3 regions of the Streptomyces sp. NPDC059564 genome follow, and region 3 is predicted to be linked to each of the others. Evidence: riboswitches for the same ligand, from Rfam matches in the RefSeq annotation. Region 3 holds a riboswitch; each other region holds the start of a gene.
The links. Region 3 has a riboswitch for cobalamin ahead of ACFV0Q_RS36465 (energy-coupling factor ABC transporter permease). Riboswitches for the same ligand answer to the same signal wherever they lie in the genome.
Positions count from the first base shown of each region.

Region 1: another riboswitch for cobalamin. It lies ahead of ACFV0Q_RS17310 (ribonucleoside-diphosphate reductase subunit alpha); the one in region 3 lies ahead of ACFV0Q_RS36465 (energy-coupling factor ABC transporter permease).
Region 2: another riboswitch for cobalamin. It lies ahead of ACFV0Q_RS22060 (ABC transporter substrate-binding protein); the one in region 3 lies ahead of ACFV0Q_RS36465 (energy-coupling factor ABC transporter permease).

Region 1 covers NZ_JBHWBP010000087.1:6,203-11,133, reverse strand. Annotated here, with positions in the region: gene ACFV0Q_RS17310 (ribonucleoside-diphosphate reductase subunit alpha) at 1-1,567, opposite strand, end outside; cobalamin riboswitch at 1,711-1,844, opposite strand; gene ACFV0Q_RS17305 (GNAT family N-acetyltransferase) at 1,904-2,398, opposite strand; gene ACFV0Q_RS17300 (CstA-like transporter-associated (seleno)protein) at 2,490-2,687, opposite strand; gene ACFV0Q_RS17295 (carbon starvation CstA family protein) at 2,684-4,931, opposite strand, start outside.
Region 2 covers NZ_JBHWBP010000131.1:12,115-17,045, reverse strand. Annotated here, with positions in the region: gene ACFV0Q_RS22065 (FecCD family ABC transporter permease) at 1-483, opposite strand, end outside; gene ACFV0Q_RS22060 (ABC transporter substrate-binding protein) at 480-1,463, opposite strand; cobalamin riboswitch at 1,499-1,638, opposite strand; tRNA gene ACFV0Q_RS22055 (tRNA-Trp) at 1,746-1,822, opposite strand; gene ACFV0Q_RS22050 (ankyrin repeat domain-containing protein) at 1,877-2,614, opposite strand; gene ACFV0Q_RS22045 (DUF5954 family protein) at 2,717-3,790, opposite strand; gene ACFV0Q_RS22040 (DUF4352 domain-containing protein) at 3,992-4,513, shown strand; gene ACFV0Q_RS22035 (GMC oxidoreductase) at 4,637-4,931, shown strand, end outside.
Region 3 covers NZ_JBHWBP010000401.1:933-5,863, reverse strand. Annotated here, with positions in the region: gene ACFV0Q_RS36485 (SsgA family sporulation/cell division regulator) at 1-26, shown strand, start outside; gene ACFV0Q_RS36480 (hypothetical protein) at 102-638, shown strand; gene ACFV0Q_RS36475 (flavodoxin family protein) at 657-1,373, opposite strand; gene ACFV0Q_RS36470 (methylglyoxal synthase) at 1,469-2,386, opposite strand; cobalamin riboswitch at 2,519-2,722, shown strand; gene ACFV0Q_RS36465 (energy-coupling factor ABC transporter permease) at 2,752-3,450, shown strand; gene ACFV0Q_RS36460 (energy-coupling factor ABC transporter substrate-binding protein) at 3,456-3,809, shown strand; gene cbiQ (cobalt ECF transporter T component CbiQ) at 3,813-4,562, shown strand; gene ACFV0Q_RS36450 (ATP-binding cassette domain-containing protein) at 4,559-4,931, shown strand, end outside.

The sequences.
Region 1 (4,931 bases), on a different contig from region 3:
TGAAGAAGACGTCCTGGAGGCCCATCGCGCCCAGGCCCACGGGCCGCCAGCGGGAGTTGGAGCGCCCGGCCTGCTCGGTCGGGTAGAAGTTGATGTCGACGACGCGGTCGAGGAAGGTGACGGCGGTGCGGACGGTCTCGTCCAGGCGCTCCCAGTCGATCTCCCCGTCCACCACGAAGGCGCCCATGTTGACCGAGCCGAGGTTGCAGACGGCGGTCTCGCCGTCGTTGGTGACCTCGATGATCTCGGTGCACAGGTTGGAGGAGTGGACGACCGTGCCCGGCTCGGCGGTCTGGTTCGCCGTGCGGTTGGAGGCGTCCTTGAAGGTCATCCAGCCCTGGCCGGTCTGCGCGAGGGTGCGCATCATCCGGCCGTACAGGTCGCGGGCGGGCATCGTCTTGCGGGCCAGGCCGGCCTCTTCGGCCTTGCGGTAGGCGGCGTCGAAGTCGTCGCCCCACAGGTCGACCAGCTCGGGGACGTCGGCCGGGGAGAACAGCGACCAGTCGGCGTCGGCGTTCACGCGGCGCATGAACTCGTCCGGCACCCAGTGGGCGAGGTTCAGGTTGTGCGTACGGCGCTGGTCCTCACCGGTGTTGTCGCGGAGCTCCAGGAACTCCTCGATGTCCGCGTGCCAGGTCTCCAGGTAGACGGCGGCGGCGCCCTTGCGGCGGCCGCCCTGGTTCACGGCGGCGACGGAGGCGTCGAGGGTCTTCAGGAACGGCACGATGCCGTTGGAGTGGCCGTTGGTGCCGCGGATCAGCGAACCGCGGGCGCGGATGCGGGAGTACGACAGGCCGATGCCGCCGGCGTGCTTGGAGAGGCGCGCGACCTGGTGATAGCGGTCGTAGATCGAGTCCAGCTCGTCCAGCGGGGAGTCCAGCAGGTAGCAGGAGGACATCTGCGGGTGGCGGGTGCCGGAGTTGAAGAGCGTGGGGGAGGACGGCAGGTAGTCCAGGCGGCTCATCAGCCGGTAGAGGGAGGCGACTTCCTCGACGGCCTGGACGGACTCGTTCTCGGCGAGGCCGCAGGCCACGCGCAGCATGAAGTACTGCGGGGTCTCGATCACCTGGCGGGTGATGGGGTGGCGCAGCAGGTAGCGGCTGTGCAGGGTGCGCAGGCCGAAGAAGCCGAAGCGGTCGTCCGCGCCCTCGGCGAGCGCGTGCTCGACCAGGGAGTCGAGCCGGGCGGCGTGGAGGGCCACGAACTCGGCGGTGCGGTCGGCGATCAGGCCCTCGCGGTGGCCCACGGCGACGGATTCGGCGAAGGAGGTCGACCCCTGGCCCGCGGCCTCGTCGGCCACGGCCAGCGTGAGCAGGCGGGCGGCGAGGCGGGAGTACGCCGGGTCCTCCGAGATCAGGCCCGCGGCGGCCTCGGTGGCCAGCCCCCGCAGCTCGGCCTCGTCCGCGACGGAGCTGCGGCCGCGCAGGGCGGCGGCGGCGACCCGGCCCGGGTCGGTGTCGGCGAGGTCGGCCGTCAGCTCGGTGAGGGTCCGCAGCAGCGCGGCCCCGGGGCCTTCGGCTGCGGGCTGGTCGGACTCGGCGCGCGGTGCGGCAGGCGCGATGGTCACGGGGGGAGCTCTCCCTCGCTCGGCCCGGTCATCGGCGGGGCGGGGCGCGGGCGGGCGCATGCGGGCGTGGCGGGAAGGCGCACCACCGCATGGCGTCCACCGGCCCAACCGCGAGGCCCGGACGAATCGGCACCCGGTTCGGTCGAGCCGGGCGCGCTGTCGGCAGGTCCTCGGACTTGCGGAGCACGAATGGGTGCACTTCACACCGTTGCGGGACAGTTCCGGATTCGCACCGGATTCCCCTGCGACGACAGCAGCCATGAGCATACATGTGGGGGCGGCCCGATGCGGTAGCCCCCACATGTAGTGTCGGCGCGCCCTTCGCTCAGCGTGGTGTCACAGCTCCAGTCGGTATGTGAGGAGGGTCAGCGCGGGGATCGGGGACCAGTCCAGCTCCGGCGTACGGACGAAGCCGAGGCGCCCGTAGAGGCGTTGGGCGCCCTCCATGGCGGGCTGGGTCGACAGCACCAGCGCCGTGACCTCCAGGGCCCGGGCACGGTCGACGCAGGCGCGTACGAGGGCCTCGCCGACCCCCTTGCCGCGCGCGGCGGAGGTCACGGCCAGCATCCGGAACTCGGCCTCGCCGGGTCCCGCGATGTCGGCGAGCCGGCTGCCGGGTGCGGCGAACGTCACTCCGCCGAGCAGCTCTTCGTCCTGTGCCGCGACGAGCACCTCGCCGTCGCCGGCCCGGCCCGCGACGTCCCGCAGGACGTTCAGGTAGTGGTCGTCCTCGTTCAGGTCGAGCAGTCCGTCCCCGGTGTAGGCCTGCCCGGTGATCTCGCCCAGCTCGTCGTATTCGGCGGGCACGGCCGCCCGGATCTCGAAGTCCATGGCTCCGAGTGTGCACGGGCGCCCGCGCGAAGGGCCGCCGGGTTCCCTCGGAGGGGAGCCCGGCGGCCCGGTGTCCTGCGCGGTGCGGGGTTCAGCAGCAGCGGAAGCCCTCGCGGGGGTCCGCTTCGCGGGCGTCCGTGCGGGCCCGCTCGAAGGCGCGCCGGGTCAGGACCTCGGCGTCCGGGTCGTGCGAGCGGGCGTGGGCGACGTAGCGCTCGTACGCGGCCTCGCCCGAGAACTCCCGTACGTAGAACCGCGCCTTCGCCAGCGCCCCGCGGACGCCGCTCACCTGACGGGTTCCGGGACCCGGCCGCCGCCGCTGTCGAGGCCGGCCGCCGCGAGCTCGGCCTTCTCCTCGGCGGTGGCGACCAGCCCGGCCGGGGCGACGATCTTCGACTCGGTCCACGGCACCTCGGACAGCCGCACCGAGCCCGGGTCGGCGACGGCCTTGAGACAGGTCCGGGCCGCGTCCGCGAGCACGATCAGGATCAGCACCGCGAAGAGCGCGGACAGGACGCCGTCGACCGTGGCGTTGGTGACCACGGTGTGCATCTCGTCCATGTTCTTGGCGGGCGGCAGCACCTTCCCCGCGTCGATGCCGCTCTGGTACTTGTCGCGCTGCGCGAAGAACCCGACCTTCACGTCCTCAGAGAAGATCTTCTGGTAGCTCGCGGTGAGCGTGACGGCCACGTCCCAGGCCAGCGGGACGCCCGTGATCCAGGCCCACTTGAGCCGCCCGGACTTCACCAGCAGCGTGGTGCAGACGGCCAGGGCCACCGCCGCGAGCAGCTGGTTCGCGATCCCGAACAGCGGGAAGAGCTGGTTGATGCCGCCCAGCGGGTCCTTGACGCCGACCCACAGGAAGTACCCCCAGCCGCCGACCACGATCGCGCTCGCCAGCCACACGCCCGGCTTCCAGCTGATGTCCTTGAAGGACTTGTGCACGTTGCCGAGGGTGTCCTGGAGCATGAAGCGGCCCACGCGGGTGCCCGCGTCGACCGTGGTCAGGATGAAGAGCGCCTCGAACATGATGGCGAAGTGGTACCAGAAGGCCTTCATCCCGGCCCCGCCGATGACGGAGGAGAAGATGTCCGACATTCCGAGTGCGAAGGTCGGCGCGCCACCCGTACGGGACAGCAGGCTGGTCTCCTCCACGTCCTTCGCGGCCTGCGCGAGGGCCTCGGGGCTGATGGCGAAGCCGAGGTGGGTGACGGCCTCGGAGGCGGTCTGGACGGTGGCGCCGACGACGCCGGCGGGGGAGTTGACCGCGAAGAAGAGGCCGGGCTCGATGATGCACGCGGCGATCACGGCCATGATGGCGACGAAGGACTCGGTGAGCATCGCGCCGTAGCCGATGACCTGGACCTGCGTCTCCTTCTGGATCATCTTCGGGGTGGTGCCGGAGGCGACCAGCGAGTGGAAGCCGGACAGCGCCCCGCACGCGATGGTGATGAAGACGAAGGGGAACATCGAGCCGGCGAAGACCGGGCCGTCGCCCCGGGCGGCGAAGTCGGTGACCGCGGGCATCCGCAGCGTCGGCATCGCGATGACCACGCCGACCGCCATCAGGGCGATGGTGCCGACCTTCATGAAGGTGGACAGGTAGTCGCGCGGCGCGAGCAGCAGCCACACGGGCAGCACCGAGGCGATGAACCCGTACGCGACCATCCAGACGACCAGGGTCTCCTTCTCCAGGGTGAACACGTCCGCCCAGGAGGACTCGGCGACCCAGCCGCCCGCGACGATGGCGAGGAGCAGCAGCGCGACGCCGATGACGGAGACCTCGGTGACCCGGCCCGGCCGCAGGACGCGCAGGTACACGCCCATGAAGAGGGCGATCGGGATGGTCATGCCGATGGAGAAGACGCCCCAGGGCGAGTGCGCCAGCGCGCCCACGATGACCAGTGCGAGCACGGCCAGCAGGATGATCATGATGACGAACACGGCGACGAGCGCGGCGGCCCCGCCGACCGGGCCGATCTCGTCGCGGGCCATCTGGCCGAGCGAACGCCCGTCGCGGCGGGTGGAGAAGAACAGCGTCACCATGTCCTGGACGGCGCCGGCGAAGATGACGCCCGCGACGATCCAGATGGTGCCCGGCAGGTAGCCCATCTGCGCGGCGAGCACCGGGCCGACCAGCGGGCCCGCGCCGGCGACGGCGGCGAAGTGGTGGCCGAAGAGGACGCGCCGGTCGGTGGGGTGGAAGTCGACACCGTTGTCGAGGCGTTCGGCGGGGGTGGCCCGGGTCTTGTCCACCTTCAGCACGCGGTTCGCGATGAAGCGCGCGTAGAAGCGGTACCCGATGGCGTACGAGCCCAGCGCGGCCGCGAGCAGCCAGGCGGCCGAGATCTCCTCACCCCGGGACAGAGCCAGCACGCCCCAGCCGATGGCCCCGACGAGGGCCACGCCCACCCATATCGCGATGGACCGGGGAGTGAGCCCGCCCGAACGGGACGGCGAGCCCGGCCTGATGCCCGGGCCCGCCGTGTTCCCGGGTGTTGGAGCCCGGTCTGTCCCTGTTGCTTCCGGTTCC
Region 2 (4,931 bases), on a different contig from region 3:
GGCCAGGATCAGCCGGCCGGTGGTCATGGTGCCGCCGCGCCGGGCCATCGCGTAGACGGCGACGAGCGCGGCCATGGAACCGGCGAACGCGGCGAGCGGCACCCCGGCCCCGGTCGCGAACCCGGCGGCGCCCGCGCCCGCGGCGGTCCCGAAGACGAGGACGAGCACGGCGCCCGCCGAGGCGCCCGAGGAGGCGCCCAGCAGGAAGGGATCGGCCAGCTGGTTGCGCACGAGGGCCTGGAGCACGGCGCCCGCGACGGCGAGTCCGGCGCCGACGACCATCCCGAGGAGCACCCGGGGCATGCGGACGTCCCACACGATGGAGGCGAAGGCCCCGCCGCCCGCCCCCGGCCCGGCGAGCAGGAGGTCGAGGACCTTGCCGGGGCCGATCCGTACGGGCCCCAGGGCGAGCCCCGCCACCCCCGACGCGGCGAGCAGGACGGCGAGCAGGACGAGGACGGCGGTGGTCCGGCGCCGCTTCACGCGGCGTCGGGGTGCAGCTGGCGGCCCAGGGACTCGGCGGCGTCGGCGACCCGCACGCCGAGGACGGCGGATGACAGCGGCAGTACGACGAACCGCTGGTTCCTGATCGCGGGAACCTGCGCCAGCGCCGGGTCGTTCAACAGGCGCCGCTTCTTGGACTCGACGGTGGTGCCGCCGTAGTCGTAGATGAGGACGACCTCGGGCTTGCGCTCGATGACCTTCTCCCACGACACGTCGCCGAAGGTGTCCTTGAGGTCGGCGAAGACGTTCGTCCCCCCGGCGCGGGAGACGATCTCGTTGCCTATGCCGTCGCCTCCCGAGGTGAAGGCGGAGTCCTCGCCCGAGTCGTAGACGAAGACGGAGGGCCTGGGCTTGTCCTTCACCCGTGCGGTGACGGCGTCGACGCGGCGCTGCTCGTCCTCGATGAGGGCGGCGCCGCGTTCGGGCACGCCGAAGGTCCGGGCGACTTCGGTGATCTCGGTCTTCAGCTGGGCGAGGCCGACGGGGCCCTGGGTGCAGTACTCCACGCTCAGGCGGGAGTTGATGCCGGACTTCGCCAGTCCTTCGCGGTCGCGGCCCTGCGCCTTGTCGAAGGCGCTGGCGTAGCCGCCGTACACGAAGTCGGGGTCGGCGCCGAGGAGGACCTCCTTGGAGGGGTACTCCTCGGCCAGCACCTTGATCTTGTCGTAGGCGGGCCGGTAGGCGGGCAGCACGGAGTCGTCGAGGTAGGCCGTGCCCGCGATCCGGTCCTGGAGTCCGAGGGCGAGCATGATCTCGGTGGCGTGCTGGTTCATGGTGACGGCCCGCTGCGGCGGCGCCTGGTAGGTGCTGCTGACACCGCAGTTGGTGAGGGTGTACGGGAACCCGGGCGCGGCTTTCGCTTCGGAGGCGGCGGGCCGGCCGGGTCCGCCGCAGGCGGCGAGCGGGATCAGGAACGCGAGGGCGGCGAAGGAGCGCAGGGCTGCGCGGGAACGCGACATGGGGAGGCCTCTCCGGGGGATCCTCGTCCCCGGTCGAAGTGAAGAGGCGGCGCGTCAGTGTCTGACTTCCGGGATCCCGCGGGCGGGATCACCGGTCACAGTGGCGGGACCGCACCGGATTCGCACCGGTTTCCTGTCCTGCGCCGCCCGGGACAACCCGGCCAAGTGTGCCAGATGCGGCCTTTTGCCCGGAACTCCAGCCCCCCGGCCGGATCCGGACGCACCGGAGGCCCGTGTCGGCGGCGGTTTGCGCGCGGGCACGGGCCTCTGGCTGTTTTCCGATGGCAGGGGCGGCAGGAGTCGAACCTGCGACCTACGGTTTTGGAGACCGTTGCTCTGGCCAGCTGAGCTACACCCCTTCGGTGGGACCAACCATGGCACGGCGCGCCGCGAAGATCCACCGAATTCCGGGGTCAAGTGGTGTGGATTTCGGCCCGGGTGTGGGCGCCGCAGGCCCGGAGCCAGCCGATCAGTTGGGTGTTCTCGCTGGTCAACGCCATGTCCAGGGGTGTCTGGGCGGCGTGGCCGATCCAGTCGATGTCCGCGCCTTGAGACAACAGGTACTGGGCCGTGGACAGTTGGCCGCCGTGGCAGGCGTTCCAGAACGCCCAGTCCACCTCCTCCGGTTCGGCCGGCTCCGCGTCGAGGAGGGCCGTGACGCGGTCGAGCAGGCCGAGGGTGGCGGCGTCGTGGAGATCGGGGCGGGCACCGTGCCCCAGGAGGCGGCGGGCGGCGCGCCACTGGCCGAAGGCGCGGGCGTCGGCGAGCGGGGTGCCGGCGCCGATCAGCCCGCCGGTGGCCTCGATGTCGGCGCCCGCCGCGACGAGGGCGTCGAGGGCCGTCACGTCGTCGTTGCTGGCGGCCCAGTGCAGCGGGGTCTCCTCGTGCGCGCCGACGAAGCGGGCCGCCGGGTCGGCTCCGGCCGCCACCAGGAGGGCGATCACCTCGGCGGTGTGCGGGCAGTGCCCCGGCCAGTCGGTGGCGAGGTGCAGCAGGCTGCGCTCCCCCGCCGCCGCGCCGCGCTTGACGACGCGGGCGCCGGCGAGCCCGGGATGGTCTTCCAGGAGCCGGCGCAATGCCGCGAGGTCGCCGCCCCGGATCGCCGCGGTGACGGCCGCGGCCAGGGGGTCGTCCGATTCCAGTCGCAGCACGGCCCGTCCTCTCCTGCGGGTACGCCGCGCCTCCCGGCCGGCGTCGGGGACTGAGCGTAGCCGCCGGGTCGGCGGGTGACCGGTGCCGACGGGCTCGGCGGGTCAGTCCTCGGGGATGACCCGGCCGTCCTCGTCGAGCGCGAGGTGGATGCGGGCGGGGTCCTGGCTGTTGATGTCGGACGGGCGCGGGCCTTCCGGTCCGTCGGGGCCCCAGCGCAGCAGGCGGCGGGTGCGGGCGATCCGGTACGTGGCGCCCTGGAATCCGAGCCGGTTCACGCGTCCGGCGCGCAGCACGTCGGCGGCTTCGGCGTAGGCGGCCAGCTTCCCCGCCGGTCCCCCGCCGGCCGCCGGGGTGCGGGCGTCGGTGTGCGGGTCGGCGTCGTCGGGGATGAGGCCGCGCATCCGGGGCCACATCCACGTCAGGGCGAAGTCCAGCGACTTGCGGGCGGCGTGCGCGCTCGCGTGCGGGCCGCTGACCGGGGTCCAGCCGCGGGCGCGGCTCTGCTCCACGACCGTGAACGTCGCGGGCAGCAACAGGACGTCGGGGTGGGTGTCGAGAGCCCGCCGCGCGTCGGCGCGCACGTCCTCGGGGAACCGCTCACCGGTGTAGCGCAGGCCGCGCAGGGCCAGCTGCTCCACGGCCTGCGTCGGGGTGACCGGCGCGGCCGGGTCCAGGACCAGGCCGCCGTCGATCCCCGGCTCCTTGACGGCGCGGTTCCAGTCGGGGGCCGGGGGCTCCGGATCGCTCGGCCGGGGCTCCTCGATCCCGCCCGGGCCCGCGCCGGCGTACTCCTCGGCCCGTACGACGCGGTACCGGGTCCCGGCCAGGTCCAGTTCGTCGACCCGCTCGCTCTCCAGCCGGGCCACAGCGGCCAGCAGGGCGCGCCGCTCCGCCCTGTCCCGGGCCTCGTCCTTGGCCCGGAACCACAGCGCCGAGTTCAGGCTGTCGCGCGCCAGCTGCGGGCAGCCGGCCGTCACCGCGATCACCACCCGCCACCGCTGCCCGTCCCCGGCGTCCTGCGCCGCGACCCCGAACAACGGCCCGCGCACCACCACGTCGCCGGCGAGCACCGTGGAGTCGGCCGCGTCGGCCTCCATGACGGCTTCCACCGGTTCCACCGGCACCCGCACCACCACCGGCCGCGTCCCGCCCGGCCCCACACCCTCACGGTCCATGCCCCCATCCTGCCGACCGCGCCCCACCCCTCCCCGGCGTCCTCCCTTCCCGGCGTGCCCGCCCCGGTTTGGGGGGGCCCACGGCCGCGTCCGGCGGGGGCCCGACCCGCCGCGGAGGCGGGCGGTGGCGGGGCCGGGGCGGTCGGAGGATCGTGGGGGTGAGGGGGCGCTGAGGCAGGGGCGGAGAAGGAGGTCCCGACGATGGGCCGCACGGGTCGCCTGAGCCGCACGGGCCACCTGAGCCGCACGGGCCGTCTGGGTCGCCTCAGCCGTCGCGGGCGCCTGCTGCCGGGCACGCTCCTCGCCGTGCTGCTGCTCGGCGCGGGGCCCGGCGGGTCCGGGGAGACCGTTCCCCTGGACGGGAACCGGCCCGGCGAGCGCCTCGACGTCACCCTCACCCGGGTCGTGGACCCCGCGGGCTCGGCCGGCGGCGACCGGCTGGTCGCCGTAGAGCTGCGGCTGGAGAACACCGGGTCCGTGCCGTACCGGGACGCGCCCGCGGCGGCGGCGCACCTCCTCGACAGCCAGGGGCAGCGGTTCACCGGCCTGACGCAGGAGTCGCGGGCCGGAGCCGGCCTGCCGGACACCGTCAGCCTCGATCCGGGCGCCGAGGTCACCGGTTTCGTCACCTTCCGGGTGCCCCGGGACGCCGGGCTCGCGGCGGTGCAGTTCGCCCTGGACGCCGGGCTCGGTGACGACGTGGGCCAGTGGAGCCTCTCCTGAACCCGGGGAACCCAGGGGCTCAGTAAGGGGAACCAGCCACAAGTTACCTCGCCGTATGTAGTGACTTAGCCGGCGTTCGACAGTAGAACTCGTTCTCACTCCGTCGAGAGTGAGGAAGGTCACATGAGTGACAAAAGCCTGCACAGCAAGGTGTCCAAGGGCGTTTCGCGCCGCGGATTCATCGCTGGAACTGGTTCTATTCTCGGAGCCATGGCCCTCGCGGTCAACACCACTCCCGCCCAGGCGAAAACCACCGTCGGCGCGGCCGCGGCGAACGCGCCGATCGACTCCGGGGCCCATGTCCCGGCCCTGGTGATCGGCACCGGCTACGGCGGCTCGGTCGCCGCGCTGCGGCTCGCCCAGGCCGGCGTCGACGTGCACATGATCGAGATGGGCATGGCCTGGGACACCCCCGGCA
Region 3 (4,931 bases):
AGCTGAGCGCGCTGCTGGCGCACTGAGGGAACCGCCGGGGCCCGGGCGGTGTCTCCCACGGTGACAGCCAGTCCCCGTCTCACGAGAATCGGGGGGACGCCATGCGTCACCCGCACCGCCTGCGCCGCCGCCGGACCGTGGCCCTGGCCACGGGTGCCCTGCTCACCGCCGGGCTCGCGCTCTCGGCACCGGCTTCGGCCGCCGCGTCCGCAGCACCCACCACGCCGTCCGTCCGCACCCAGACCCCGCTCGTCGTGAACGCCCGCTGGGGCGGTCACTGCACGTACGACCGGATCGTCATCGACCTGCAGGGCTCCGTCCCGCCGGTCACCGTCACACCCGTCTCCGAGCTGGTCTACGACGGCTCCGGCAAGCCCGTGCCGCTGCCCGGGACGTACTTCCTGGAGATCCGCCTGCACCCCGCCGCCGCGCACAACGACGCGGGCCAGAACGTCTACCAGGGCCCCAAGCTCCAGACGATCAACCTCAGCAAGCTCAAGGGCATCGCCATGACGGGCGACTTCGAGGGGTACGTGACCTTCGGCGCCGCCTTCGACACCCGGCCGTCCTTCACCACCAGCGTCCTCCACTCGCCCGAGCGGTACGTGGTGGACGTCGCCCACCCGAACACCTGCTGAACCCGCCCCCGTACCCGCTCAGCGGTGTTCGGGGTTGGGGAAGTCGAAGCGGCAGCCGGCGTCCCACAGGGAGCGCTGGTTGCCGTGGGCGGGGATGCCGCCGGCGCGTTTGAGGAGGGCGGCGAGGTGCATCAGGTTCCAGGACATGAAGGCCGTGTTGCGGTTGGTGAAGTCGTTCTCGGGGCCGCCGGATCCCGGGTCCAGGTACGAGGGGCCGGGCCCGGCCTCGCCGATCCAGCCCGCGTCGGCCTGCGGCGGGATCGCGTAGCCGAGGTGCTGGAGGCTGTAGAGGACGTTCATGGCGCAGTGTTTGACGCCGTCCTCGTTGCCGGTGATCAGGGCCCCGCCGACGCGCCCGTAGTAGGCGTACTGGCCCTGCTCGTTCAGGATCGAGGAGCAGGCGTAGAGCCGCTCGATGACCTGCTTCATCACCGAGCTGTTGTCGCCGAGCCAGATCGGGCCGCAGAGCACGAGGATGTCGGCGTCCATGATCTGGCTGTAGAGGACCGGCCACTGGTCGCTCTCCCAGCCGTGCTCGGTCATGTCGGGCCAGACGCCGGTGGCGATGTCGTGGTCGACGGCCCGGATCAGTGAGGTCCGGGCGCCGGCCGCCTCCATGACGGCGCGGCTCTTGGCGATCAGGCCCTCGGTGTTGCTGGTCTCGGGCGAGCGCTTCAGGGTGCAGTTGACGTAGACGGCGGAGAGGTCCGGGTAGGTGAGGGAGTCGGCGGTCACGGAGCCCAGCCTTCCCGGGGGACGCGGGGGCCGCCAGCGGGCCGCGCCCGTCCGGGCCACTCCGCACCCCCGACCCCCGGTCCCCGCGGCCGCCGCTACAGGCTCTCGATCATCGCGTCCGCGCTCGCGGCGTTCAGCGCCAGCCGTACGTCGGCCAGCGTGACGAGCCGGATCAGGGCGCGGACGTCGTCGCCGTGCGGGTGGGAGGCGAGCGGGTCGTAGAAGAAGACCAGCATGTCGATCTCGCCCTGGGTGACGAGCGCGCCGATCTGCTGGTCGCCGCCGAGCGGGCCGCTGCGCAGCGGGGTGACGTCCAGGCCGATCATGCGGTTGATCAGCGTGCCGGTGGTGCCGGTGCCGTAGAGGCGATACGGCTTGAGGTCGGCGGCCCGGCGCTCGGCCCAGGCGAGCAGGTCCGCCTTGCGGGCGTCGTGGGCGACCAGGGCGATGCCGCGGGTGCGGTCGGGGCGGTGGCCGGCGCCGGTCAGCCAGGCGGGGTCGGCCAGCGGGAAGAGGTACACGGCGGCGGCGCGCAGTTCCTCGCGGCTGACGGCGCCGTCGCCGTCCGCGTCGATCCGGTCGAAGGCGAGGGCGTCGGTGCCCGCGGAGAGGCCCGTCGCGCCGAAGAGGCGCTCGTACTCGGCGCGGTCGATGCGGCCGTCCCCGTCCCGGTCGAGGGCGTCGGCGAGGGCGTCGAGGGCACGCAGGGTGGAGGCGCGGAAGGTGCGGTCTCCGTCGAAGGCGTCGCGGGCGGCGGCCGCGACGAACTCCTGCTCGCTGACGCGGCCGCCGCGGTCGGTGTCGGCGGCGGTCTGGAGCTGGGTCCAGAGTTCGTTGTAGGCGTCGAAGAGGGCGGTGCGGCGGCGGGTGTCACCGGGTTCGGTGAGCTGCTCGCCGAGCCGGCCGGCGTAGGCGATGAGGTCCTCGCGGCCGAGCTGGCCGTCGCCGTCGAGATCGTAGGTGCGGAACAGCGCGGCGATGCGGGGCAGCCAGTCTTCGGTGGTCACGGCCATGCGGAACTCCCTTTTCGGGCGGGGCGGTTGGTGCAGATGGTAGCGGCGTGAACACGTTGGGTGACAGCCAAGCGGAATCCGGCCACCCGATCGGCGGGATTGGGGCGGGTTGTGACCGGTCCGTGCGGCCGACTAGGGTCAGCTGGCCTTGGCGTTCGGGAAACCGGTGGAAAACCGGTGCGGCCCTCGCCACTGTGATCGGGAAGTCCGGCTCCACTCCTGTACGTACGCGGGAAGCCACTGGGCCCGCGCGGGAGACCGCACGGCCCCGGGAAGGCGGAGTCAGGGCATCAGTACCCGTGAGCCAGGAGACCGGCCGGGGCGCGTCGTCCATCCACGAGGTGCTGGAGAGGTCTCCCACAACCATGCATATAGCCGAGGGGTTCCTGCCCCCCTTGCACGCGGTCGCCTGGGGCGCCGCGTCCGCCCCGTTCGTCGTCCACGGCGTCCGCGCCCTCACCCGCGAGGTGAAGGCGAACCCGGAGAGCACGCTGCTGCTCGGGGCGTCGGGTGCGTTCACGTTCGTCCTGTCCGCACTCAAGATCCCGTCGGTGACGGGCAGTTGCTCGCACCCGACCGGAACCGGGCTCGGGGCCATCCTGTTCCGGCCGCCGATCATGGCGGTGCTCGGCACGATCACCCTGCTCTTCCAGGCGCTGCTGCTCGCGCACGGTGGGCTCACCACCCTCGGCGCGAACGTCTTCTCGATGGCCATCGCCGGCCCCTGGGCGGGCTACGGCGTGTACCGGCTGCTGCGGAAGTCGGGTGCGCCGCTGATGGTGACGGTCTTCTGCGGGGCCTTCGTCGCCGACCTCGTCACCTACTGCGTCACCTCCGTCCAGCTGGCGCTGGCCTTCCCGGATCCGGGCAGCGGATTCCCGGGCGCGCTGGAGAAGTTCGCGGGCATCTTCGCCCTGACCCAGATCCCGCTCGCGGTGAGCGAGGGCCTGCTGACCGTCCTCGTGATGCGGCTGCTGATGCAGTCCAGCAAGTCGGACCTGGTCCGGCTCGGGGTCGCGAAGCTGACCGGCAGCGCGAAGGCGAAGCAGGAGGCGGCCCTCTGATGGCGATGTCCCGGAACGCGAAGATCAACACCCTGCTGCTGCTCGTGGTGGCGGCGCTGGCCGTGCTCCCGCTCGCGCTGGGGCTCGGCGACGGTAAGGAGGAGCCGTTCACGGGCGCGGACGCGCAGGCCGAGTCGGCCATCACGGAACTGAAGCCGGACTACGAGCCCTGGTTCTCGCCGCTGTACGAACCCCCGTCCGGGGAGGTCGAGTCGGCACTGTTCGCCCTCCAGGCCGCCCTGGGCGCGGGCCTGCTCGCGTACTACTTCGGCGTCCGCAAGGGGCGCCGCCAGGGCCTGGCCCAGGCGGCGGCCGCGAGCCCCGACGCGTCGCCCGTCCCCGCCCCGCCGGAGGCGTAGGCGGTGTTGCCGATCGACGTGGCGGCGCACGCGAGCCGGTGGCGGGGGCGGCATCCGCTGGAGAAGGCGCTCCTGGGGCTCGGACTGACGGTCGCCGCCGTGTGCCTGCCGCCCTGGCCCGGCGGGCCGCTGGTCGGCGCCGCGACGCTGGCCGTGCTGCTGGGTCCGGCCGGGGTCGCGGGCCGGCAGCTGTGGCGGGCCTTCCGGGTGCCGCTGGGCTTCTGCGTGACCGGGGCGCTGCCGCTGCTGGTCTCGCTCGGCGGCCCGGCCGGCTTCGCCTCCCTCGCCCCGGACGGCCCCCGGCACGCGGCCGAACTCCTGCTGCGCACCTCGGCGGCCTCGCTCGGCGTGCTGCTGTTCGCCTTCACCACCCCCGTCTCGGACGTCCTGCCGCGGCTGGTGCGGGCGGGGGTGCCCGCCCCGGTGGTGGACGTCGCCCTCGTCATGTACCGGATCGGCTTCCTGCTGCTGGACTCGATGACCCAGGTCCGCCGGGCCCAGGCCGCCCGGCTCGGGCAGACGAGCCGGGCGGCGGTGTGGCGTTCGCTGGCCGGGCTCGCCGCGACCTCCTTCGTCCGGGCCTTCGACCGCGCCGCCCGCCTCCAGGAAGGCCTGGCCGGCCGCGGCTACGACGGCGCGCTGCGCGTCCTCGTACCGGACGCGGCGCTGTCCTGGCGGTTCCTCACGGCCTCCGCCGCCCTGCTGACCGCCGTGGTCGCGGGGACCCTCGTACTGAAGGAGCTGTACCTGTGAGCGTGGTGGTGGAGCTGGCCGGCGCGGGCTATGCCTACGAGGACGGCCCGGCCGTGCTGTCGGGCGTGGACTTCGGGATCGAGCAGGGGCGGGCGCTGGTCCTGCTGGGCCGCAACGGCAGCGGCAAGACCACGCTGATGCGGCTGCTGAGCGGCGGCCTGCGCCCCGCCGCGGGCACGCTGCGCCTGGACGGCGCGGAGGTCGCCCACGACCGGGCGGGCCTGACCCGGCTGCGCACCTCCGTACAGCTGGTGGTCCAGGACCCCGACGACCAGCTCTTCGCGGCCTCCGTCGAACAGGACGTGTCCTTCGGGCCGATGAACCTCGGGCTGCCCGCGCCCGAGGTCCGCGAGCGGGTCGGCTCCGCCC